DNA from 2 places in the Streptomyces sp. NPDC050738 genome. Region 1 is predicted to be linked to the other one. Evidence: riboswitches for the same ligand, from Rfam matches in the RefSeq annotation. Region 1 holds a riboswitch; the other holds the start of a gene.
What was found. Region 1 has a riboswitch for thiamine pyrophosphate ahead of thiO (glycine oxidase ThiO). Riboswitches for the same ligand answer to the same signal wherever they lie in the genome.

Region 1 (4,047 bases):
GTACCCGGGCCGGTCCCGGCGTGCGCCAGGAGCGCGCCGATGTTCGGATCGGGGCATGATCCTGGTCACATCGCGCCCGCTCGACGAGTACTGCGCCCTGTTCGGCCTGACGAGAGCGTCCCTGGCCCGCGCCCTGACCGCGGGGCCTCTGCTCGACTGCCCCGGAGGTGCGGCCGCCCTGGTGGCCGAGGTGCGCGCGCTCGGCGGCCGGGCCGTGGCGGTCGATCCGGTGTACGCGGAGATGGCCGAGGTCCCCGGCCGGGCCCTGAAGGGGCGGGCGGCCATGCAGGCCCAGCTGACCGAGGCGCCCGAGGTCTCGCCGGCGGCGCTGAGCGGCCGCCCCGACGCGTATCTGCGCAGCTGGGACCGGGCCAGGGAGCTGTTCGCCGCAGATGCGGGCCGGCACCCCGGCGACTACGTCGCGGCCCGGCTGCCCCGGCTGCCGTTCGCCGACGGGGTGTTCGCGACGACCCTGAGTTCCTATCTCCTCTTCGCCTATCCGGGGGTCTTCCGGCCCGCCGACCAGCTGGCCGGGCTGCTGGAACTGGTCCGGGTCACCGCCCCAGGCGGCGAGGTGCGCGTCCATCCGCTGCACGACGCGCACGGCCGCCGCAGCCCGCACCTGGACGACCTGCGTTTCGCCCTCGGAAGGCACCGGATCAGCAGTTCGCTGCTGCGCTTCCCCCGGCCGGGGGACGGAAGGACGCGCACCGTTCTCGTACTGCGGCGCCAGGACCGCAGCGCTAGGTCAGCACGGCCGACTTCAGCGGTACGGAAGGATCGGCGGCCCGCGCCGGATCCAGCCCGGCCCCCGAGTCGATGAGCTTGCGCCCCTGCGCCAGGTCGCGCGGCCTGCCCACGGCGAGGACCGCGGCCAGGCGCCCCTCGCGCAGCCAGCACACGGACCAGGAGGGCGAGAGCGGGTCGCCGCGCCACAGCAGGGTGTCGGCGGCGGCGTGGTGGCCGGCGTACTGGACGAAGCGGCCGAACTGCTCGGACCAGAAGTACGGGACCGGGTCGTAGGTCTCCCCGGCCGTCCCGATGATGTTCGCCGCGACCGTGCGCGGCCCCTGCAGCGCGTTGTCCCAGTGGTGGACGAGGAGGCGCTCGCCGTAGCGCCCCGACGGGAAGGAGGCGCAGTCCCCGACGGCGTACACCTCGGGCAGCGAGGACCGCAGCTGCGCGTCGGCGGTGACGGCGCCGTCCGGGCCGAGCGCGATACCGGAGCCCGCGAGCCACCCGGTCGCGGGCCGTGCGCCGATCCCGACGACCACGGCCCCGGCGGACAGCCTGCGGCCGTCCTCCAGCACGACCGTCCCCGGTTCGATCGCCAGGACCCTTGCTCCGGTGAGGAGTTCGACGCCGCTCTCCGCGTACCAGTGGGCCATCGGTGCGGTGATCTCGGCGGGCAGCGCGCCCGCGAGGGGCCGCCCGGCCGCCTCGACCACGGTCACCGTGCAGCCGGCCGCGCGCGCGGCCGTCGCGAACTCCGCGCCGATCCAGCCCGCCCCGACGACGACCACGTCCTGGCGCGCGGCGAGGACCGGCCGCAGCCGTCCGGCGTCGTCGAGCGTACGGAGCAGATGGATGCCAGGGACGCCTTCCGTGCCGGGAAGCGTCAGGGGGTACGCGCCGGTGGCGACGACCAGGGTGTCGTACGGAACGGGGCCGGCCGTGGTGTCCAGCTCGCGCGCCTGCGGGCGCAGGCCTGTGACCTCGCGCCCCAGGAGGAGTTCGACGCCGAGCGCCTCGAAGTCGACGTCGAAGGCGGAGCTTTCCGCCGTCCCGAGGAGAACCGCCTTGGAGAGCGGCGGCCGGTCGTACGGCGGGTGCGGTTCGTCGCCGATCAGCGTGACGGCGCCCCCGAAGCCCTGTTCGCGCAGGGCCACCGCGGTCTGGACGCCCGCCATGCCGGCGCCGACGATGACGACTTTCCTCAGTTCGCTCACCCCGCCACCCTAACTATCTGACGGACCGTCAGGAAAGGGGCTGCTCCACGAGCTGCTCCACCACGCTCGTGCCGCTCCCCTGCTGCGACTCCCACTCCCAGGTCTCCTCGAGACGGATCCGCCCGTCGGGGAGTTCGACGACGACCGACACACAGTGCCCCGAGGCGGTCTGCCCGTCGCGCTTCAACTGGACATAACGGAAGTCGATCCGGTCCCCCGCACGCGTGCCGACGAGCCGTCCGAGCTCCACGTCGCCGCCCTCGTACTCGGCCCAGATCCGGCCGCCCTGCTCGTGATACGTGAAGCGGGTCCTGGTGCCGACCTGCCCGGGGGCCTGGTCGGCGACCGGGCTGAGGACGAGTCCGTCGAGCGACCGTGCCACAGCGACTGCTCCCTTACTGGGGGTTGGGACCGGGGGCTAGGGTGGCCACCGTAAGGCACTCGCGGGAGCCCGGACGCACCGGGCTGAGAGGGAGGCTGGGCGGCCTCCGACCGTACGAACCTGATCCGGGTCATGCCGGCGAAGGGAGGGGCTGGACGCCCATGCATCCACGTAACTCTTCAGATGTTCTCGTGGTCGGAGGCGGGATCATCGGTCTCGTCACGGCCTGGCGGGCGGCGCAGCGCGGGCTGCGGACCGCGCTCGCCGACCCCGAACCCGGCGGCGGTGCCGCGCAGGTCGCGGCGGGCATGCTCGCCGCCGTCACCGAGCTGCACTACGGCGAGGAGACCCTGCTCGCCCTCAACGTGGCCTCCGCCGCACGCTATCCGGCCTTCGCCGCCGAGCTGGAAGAGGCCTCGGGGCGCGACATCGGCTACCGCACCTGCGGCACCCTCGCGGTCGCCCTGGACACCGACGACCGCGCCCACCTGCGCGAACTGCACGCCCTGCAGCGCCGCTCGGGCCTCGAATCGGAGTGGCTCACGGGGCGCGAGTGCCGGCGCCTGGAGCCAATGCTCGCGCCGGGCGTACGTGGGGGCCTGCGGGTCGACGGCGACCACCAGGTCGATCCGCGGCGGCTGACCGCGGCGCTGGTGGTGGCGTGCGAGCGGGCCGGGGTCGTCTTCCACCGCGGTTGGGTGGAGCGGCTCGCTCTCGTACGCGACCGGGCCGCGGGCGCGGTTCTCACCGACGGCACGGAGCTGGCCGCCGACCAGGTGGTGGTGGCCGCGGGCAGCCTCAGCGGGCGGCTCGCGGACGTCGCCGTACGCCCGGTGAAGGGCCAGGTCCTGCGGCTGACGGTGCCGCCCGCGTACGCGCCCTTCCTCTCGCGGACGGTGCGGGCCGTGGTCCGGGGCAGCCACATCTATCTCGTGCCGCGCGAGAACGGCGAGCTCGTCGTCGGCGCGACCAGCGAGGAGCTCGGCTGGGACACCACGGTCACGGCGGGCGGGGTGTACGAGCTGCTGCGCGACGCCCATGAACTCGTCCCCGGCATCACGGAACTCCCCCTCACCGAGACCCGGGCCGGGCTCCGCCCTGGCTCCCCCGACAACGCTCCGCTGCTCGGCCCCACCGAGGTACCTGGGCTGCACCTGGCCACCGGGCACTTCCGCAACGGGGTGCTCCTGACGCCGGTGACCGGCGACGTCATGGCGCATGTGCTGGTCACCGGTGAACTCCCCGAAGAGGCGCGGCCGTTCACGCCCCGGCGCTTCCCCCTCGTACGACAGGAGCAGTCCGTATGAACATCTCGGTCAACGGGGACGCCCGCACCCTCACACCGGGGACCACCCTCGACCTGCTGGTCGCCACGCTCAGCGCGGCACCCTCCGGCGTCGCGGCGGCCGTCAACGAGACGGTCGTACCGCGCGGGCAGTGGCCCGCCACCGCGCTCGGCGACGGCGACCGTGTCGAGATCCTCACCGCAGTCCAGGGGGGCTGACCATGGCCGACGACCAGCTGACCGTCGCGGGCACCGCCTTCACCTCGCGCCTGATCATGGGAACGGGCGGCGCACCCAGCCTGGACGTACTGGAGCGCGCCCTCGTCGCGTCCGGCACCGAGCTGACGACCGTGGCGATGCGGCGCCTGGACCCGACGGTCCAGGGTTCGGTGCTTTCCGTACTGGACCGCCTCTCGATCCGGGTCCTGCCG
Region 2 (4,047 bases), on a different contig from region 1:
AGCTGCTCAAGCACAAGGAAGCCGAGCTGCTCGAGGTCTGATGAACGACTCTTCCTGGGGCGCCCCGCCGAGAGCGGAATACTGGGGTCAGGCCCCCGACCAGGGGCCTTTCCCGGCGGGTCCCGCATACGGTGAGCATGAAGTTGAGCAGACTCGGCCCATGCCCATCGTGCCCGACGCAGGCAGAGACGGCGAATACGCCGGAGACTCAGCACAGAACGACGACCGCGATCACCGTGACCAGGGGGCCGCTCGGCTGAGCGGGCCCCTGTTCCGCGACGAGATTCCGCAGGAGCCCATGTCCGCCCCCGAACCGCCGCCTCCTGAGAAGAAGAAGGCGGGCCGCGATCTGCGGGCGGCCATAGGGGTCGGTGTCGGTCTCGGTGTGGTGATCATCGCCTCGCTGTTCATCGTGAAGGCGCTGTTCGTCGGCGTGATAGCGGTCGCCGTGGTCGTCGGCCTGTGGGAGCTCACCTCCCGCCTCGAGGAGCGCAAGGGCATCAAGGCGCCGCTCGTGCCGCTCGCTGTGGGCGGTGCGGCGATGGTCGTCGCCGGTTACGTACGCGGTGCCGAGGGCGCCTGGGTGGCGATGGCGCTCACCGCTCTCGCCGTCCTGGTGTGGCGGATGACCGAGCCGCCCGAGGGCTACCTCAAGGACGTCACCGCAGGGGTCTTCGCGGCCTTCTACGTACCGTTCCTGGCCACCTTCGTCGCGATGATGCTCACCTCGGACGACGGTCCGCAGCGGGTGCTCACCTTCCTGCTGCTCACCGTGGTCAGCGACACGGGTGCGTACGCGATCGGCTGGCGCTTCGGCAAGACCAAGCTGGCACCGCGCATCAGCCCCGGAAAGACCCGTGAGGGTCTGGTCGGGGCGGTGACCTTCGCGATGGCGGCGGGCGCGCTGTGCATGCAGTTCCTGATCGACGACGGTCAGTGGTGGCAGGGTCTGCTGCTCGGCCTCGCGGTCGCGGCCAGTGCGACCCTGGGCGACCTGGGCGAATCCATGATCAAGCGTGACCTTGGGATCAAGGACATGGGCACGCTGCTTCCGGGCCACGGCGGCATCATGGACCGACTGGACTCGCTGTTGCCGACCGCGCCGGTGGTCTGGCTGCTGCTCGTGCTGTTTGTCGGGTCCTGACCTGCGGTTTTGTTGAGGGAGGGCTCGTTGTCCACAGGGCGGCGGGCCCTCCTTCGTATGTCTGCGACACTTGAAGGACCATGCCTAAGCCCGGAGAACTCACTTTTGTCGCGCCCCGCGGGGCGAAGCTGCCGCCGACCCACCTCGCCGACCTGACGCCCGCCGAGCGCAAGGACGCCGTGGCCGCGATCGGTGAGAAGCCGTTCCGCGCCAAGCAGCTGTCGCAGCACTACTTCGCGCGGTACGCGCACGATCCCGAGCAGTGGACCGACATCCCTGCCGGCTCGCGGGAGAAGCTCCGGGAAGCGCTGCTGCCCGATCTGATGAGCGTGATCCGTCACATCAGCTGTGACGACGACACCACCCGCAAGACGCTGTGGAAGCTGCACGACGGGACGCTCGTCGAGTCCGTGCTGATGCGCTACCCGGACCGCGTGACGATGTGCATCTCCTCGCAGGCCGGATGCGGCATGAACTGCCCGTTCTGTGCCACGGGGCAGGCGGGTCTGGACCGTAATCTCTCCACCGCCGAGATCGTCCACCAGATCGTCGACGGCATGCGTGCCCTGCGCGACGGGGAGGTGCCGGGCGGTCCCGCGCGGCTCTCCAACATCGTCTTCATGGGCATGGGCGAGCCGCTCGCCAACTACAAGCGCGTCGTCGGGTCGATCCGGCGGCTGACGGACCCGGAGCCGGACGGGCTCGGGCTTTCGCAGCGTGGGATCACCGTCTCGACCGTCGGGCTCGTCCCGGCGATGCTGCGGTTCGCCGACGAGGGCTTCAAGTGCCGGCTGGCCGTTTCGCTGCACGCCCCCGACGACGAGCTCCGGGACACCCTCGTCCCCGTGAACACGCGGTGGAAGGTGCGCGAGGTGCTGGACGCGGCATGGGAGTACGCCGAGAAGTCCGGGCGCCGTGTCTCCATCGAGTACGCGCTGATCCGCGACATCAACGACCAGGCCTGGCGCGGTGACCGGCTCGGGCGGCTGCTGAAGGGGAAGCCGGTCCATGTGAACCTGATTCCGCTGAACCCGACGCCCGGGTCGAAGTGGACCGCATCGCGGCCGGAGGACGAGAAGGCCTTCGTCGCGGCGATCGCGGCCCATGGTGTGCCCGTGACCGTACGGGACACGCGTGGCCAGGAGATCGACGGGGCCTGCGGTCAGCTGGCCGCCTCCGAGCGGTAGGGGCTGACCAGGGGCGTGTAGCCTGGCGGCACATTTTCATATTCCGACAGGGGAGCGCCACAGCGCTGAGAGTGCGGTCCACACCGCAGACCCTCAGAACCTTGCCCAGGTCATTCTGGGTAGGAAGTTCGGTCATCACTCGAGCTGTTGCGCCCTGCCCGCTTTCCCACGGGCAGGGCCGCGTCTCTTCCTGGATCTCCCAGGAGGAAAATCAGTGAGCACCACCACCACCAGAATCACGGTCACCGCCGTCGCCGCCGCGCTGGGTGTCACCACCCTTGCCGCGTGCGGGAGTTCGGACGACACATCATCCAGTGGTACGCCGTCCAAGACCGTCACCCTCGTCAGTCACGACTCCTTCGCCGCCTCCCCGGCCGTGCTGAAGGAGTTCACGAAGCAGACCGGGTACACGGTCAAGGTCCTCAAGAGCGGGGACGCGGGCGCCGCCCTCAACCAGGAGATCCTCACCAAGGGGTCCCCGCGCGGTGACGTCTTCTTCGGCGTCGACAACACGCTCCTCTCGCGCGCCCTCGACAACGGGCTGTTCCAGTCGTACACGGCCAAGGGACTCGACCAGGTGTCGGCGGACGTGCAGCTGGACGCGGAGAAGCACCGGGTCACGCCGATCGACAGCGGTGACATCTGCGTCAACTACGACAAGAAGTACTTCGCGGACCACAAGATCGCGGTGCCGCAGTCCTTCGACGATCTGGTGAAGCCGGAGTACAAGAACCTGCTGGTCACCGAGAACGCGGCCACCTCGTCCCCCGGCCTCGGCTTCCTGCTCGGCACCACCGCCCAGTACGGCGACGGCGGCTGGGAGACGTACTGGAAGAAGCTCAAGGCCAACGGCGTGAAGGTCGTCGACGGCTGGGAGCAGGCCTACAACGAGGAGTTCTCCGGATCGGCCGGCGGCAAGAAGGCCAAGGGCGAGAGGCCGCTCGTCGTCTCGTACGCCTCCAGCCCGCCCGTCGAGGTGCTGTACGCCAAGCCGCAGCCCAAGACCGCGCCGACCGGTGTCGCCACCGGGACCTGCTTCCGGCAGATCGAGTTCGCGGGGCTGCTCGACGGGGCGAAGAACACGGCAGGGGGCAAGGCGCTGATCGACTTCCTGGTGAGCAAGGCGTTCCAGGAGGACATGCCGCTCAATATGTTCGTCGACCCGGTCGCGAAGGACGCGAAGGTGCCCGCGCTCTTCACCCAGTTCGGGGCCAAGGTCACCGATCCGAAGACCGTGGCACCCGACACCATCGCCAAGAACCGTGACCAGTGGGTCAAGTCGTGGTCCTCGCTCGTCCTGAAGTAAAGGCCGCTGTGCGCGGGAACGCGGTGCGGATCGGGCTCATGGCCGGTCCCGTCGCGTTCTTCGCGCTCTTCTTCGCCTATCCGGTCGTCGCGATCGTCGGGCGGGGGCTCGACGTGGGCGGCGACTGGCAGTTCGGGCGGATCGGGGAGGTGCTGAGCGAGCCGGACATTCTACGGGTGCTCTGGTTCACCCTGTGGCAGGCGCTCGCGTCGACCGCTCTGACGCTGCTGATCGCGCTGCCCGGTGCGTATGTCTTCGCGCGCTTCGACTTCCGGGGGAAGCAGCTGCTGCGGGCCATCGTGACCGTGCCGTTCGTGCTGCCGACCGTGGTCGTCGGGACCGCCTTTCTGGCGGTCCTCGGGCGCGGCGGGATGCTCGACCAGCTGTGGGGCGTACGGCTCGACACCACG

Region 2: another riboswitch for thiamine pyrophosphate. It lies ahead of AB0H78_RS22225 (thiamine ABC transporter substrate-binding protein); the one in region 1 lies ahead of thiO (glycine oxidase ThiO).

The regions. Positions count from the first base shown of each region.
Region 1 covers NZ_JBFAHN010000014.1:137,717-141,763, forward strand. The annotation lists gene AB0H78_RS29765 (hypothetical protein) at 56-823, shown strand; gene AB0H78_RS29770 (FAD-dependent oxidoreductase) at 744-1,910, opposite strand; gene AB0H78_RS29775 (hypothetical protein) at 1,978-2,331, opposite strand; TPP riboswitch at 2,383-2,495, shown strand; gene thiO (glycine oxidase ThiO) at 2,493-3,638, shown strand; gene thiS (sulfur carrier protein ThiS) at 3,635-3,835, shown strand; gene AB0H78_RS29790 (thiazole synthase) at 3,838-4,047, shown strand, end outside.
Region 2 covers NZ_JBFAHN010000008.1:202,681-206,727, forward strand. The annotation lists gene frr (ribosome recycling factor) at 1-41, shown strand, start outside; gene AB0H78_RS22215 (phosphatidate cytidylyltransferase) at 41-1,144, shown strand; gene rlmN (23S rRNA (adenine(2503)-C(2))-methyltransferase RlmN) at 1,225-2,331, shown strand; TPP riboswitch at 2,370-2,475, shown strand; gene AB0H78_RS22225 (thiamine ABC transporter substrate-binding protein) at 2,546-3,637, shown strand; gene AB0H78_RS22230 (iron ABC transporter permease) at 3,676-4,047, shown strand, end outside.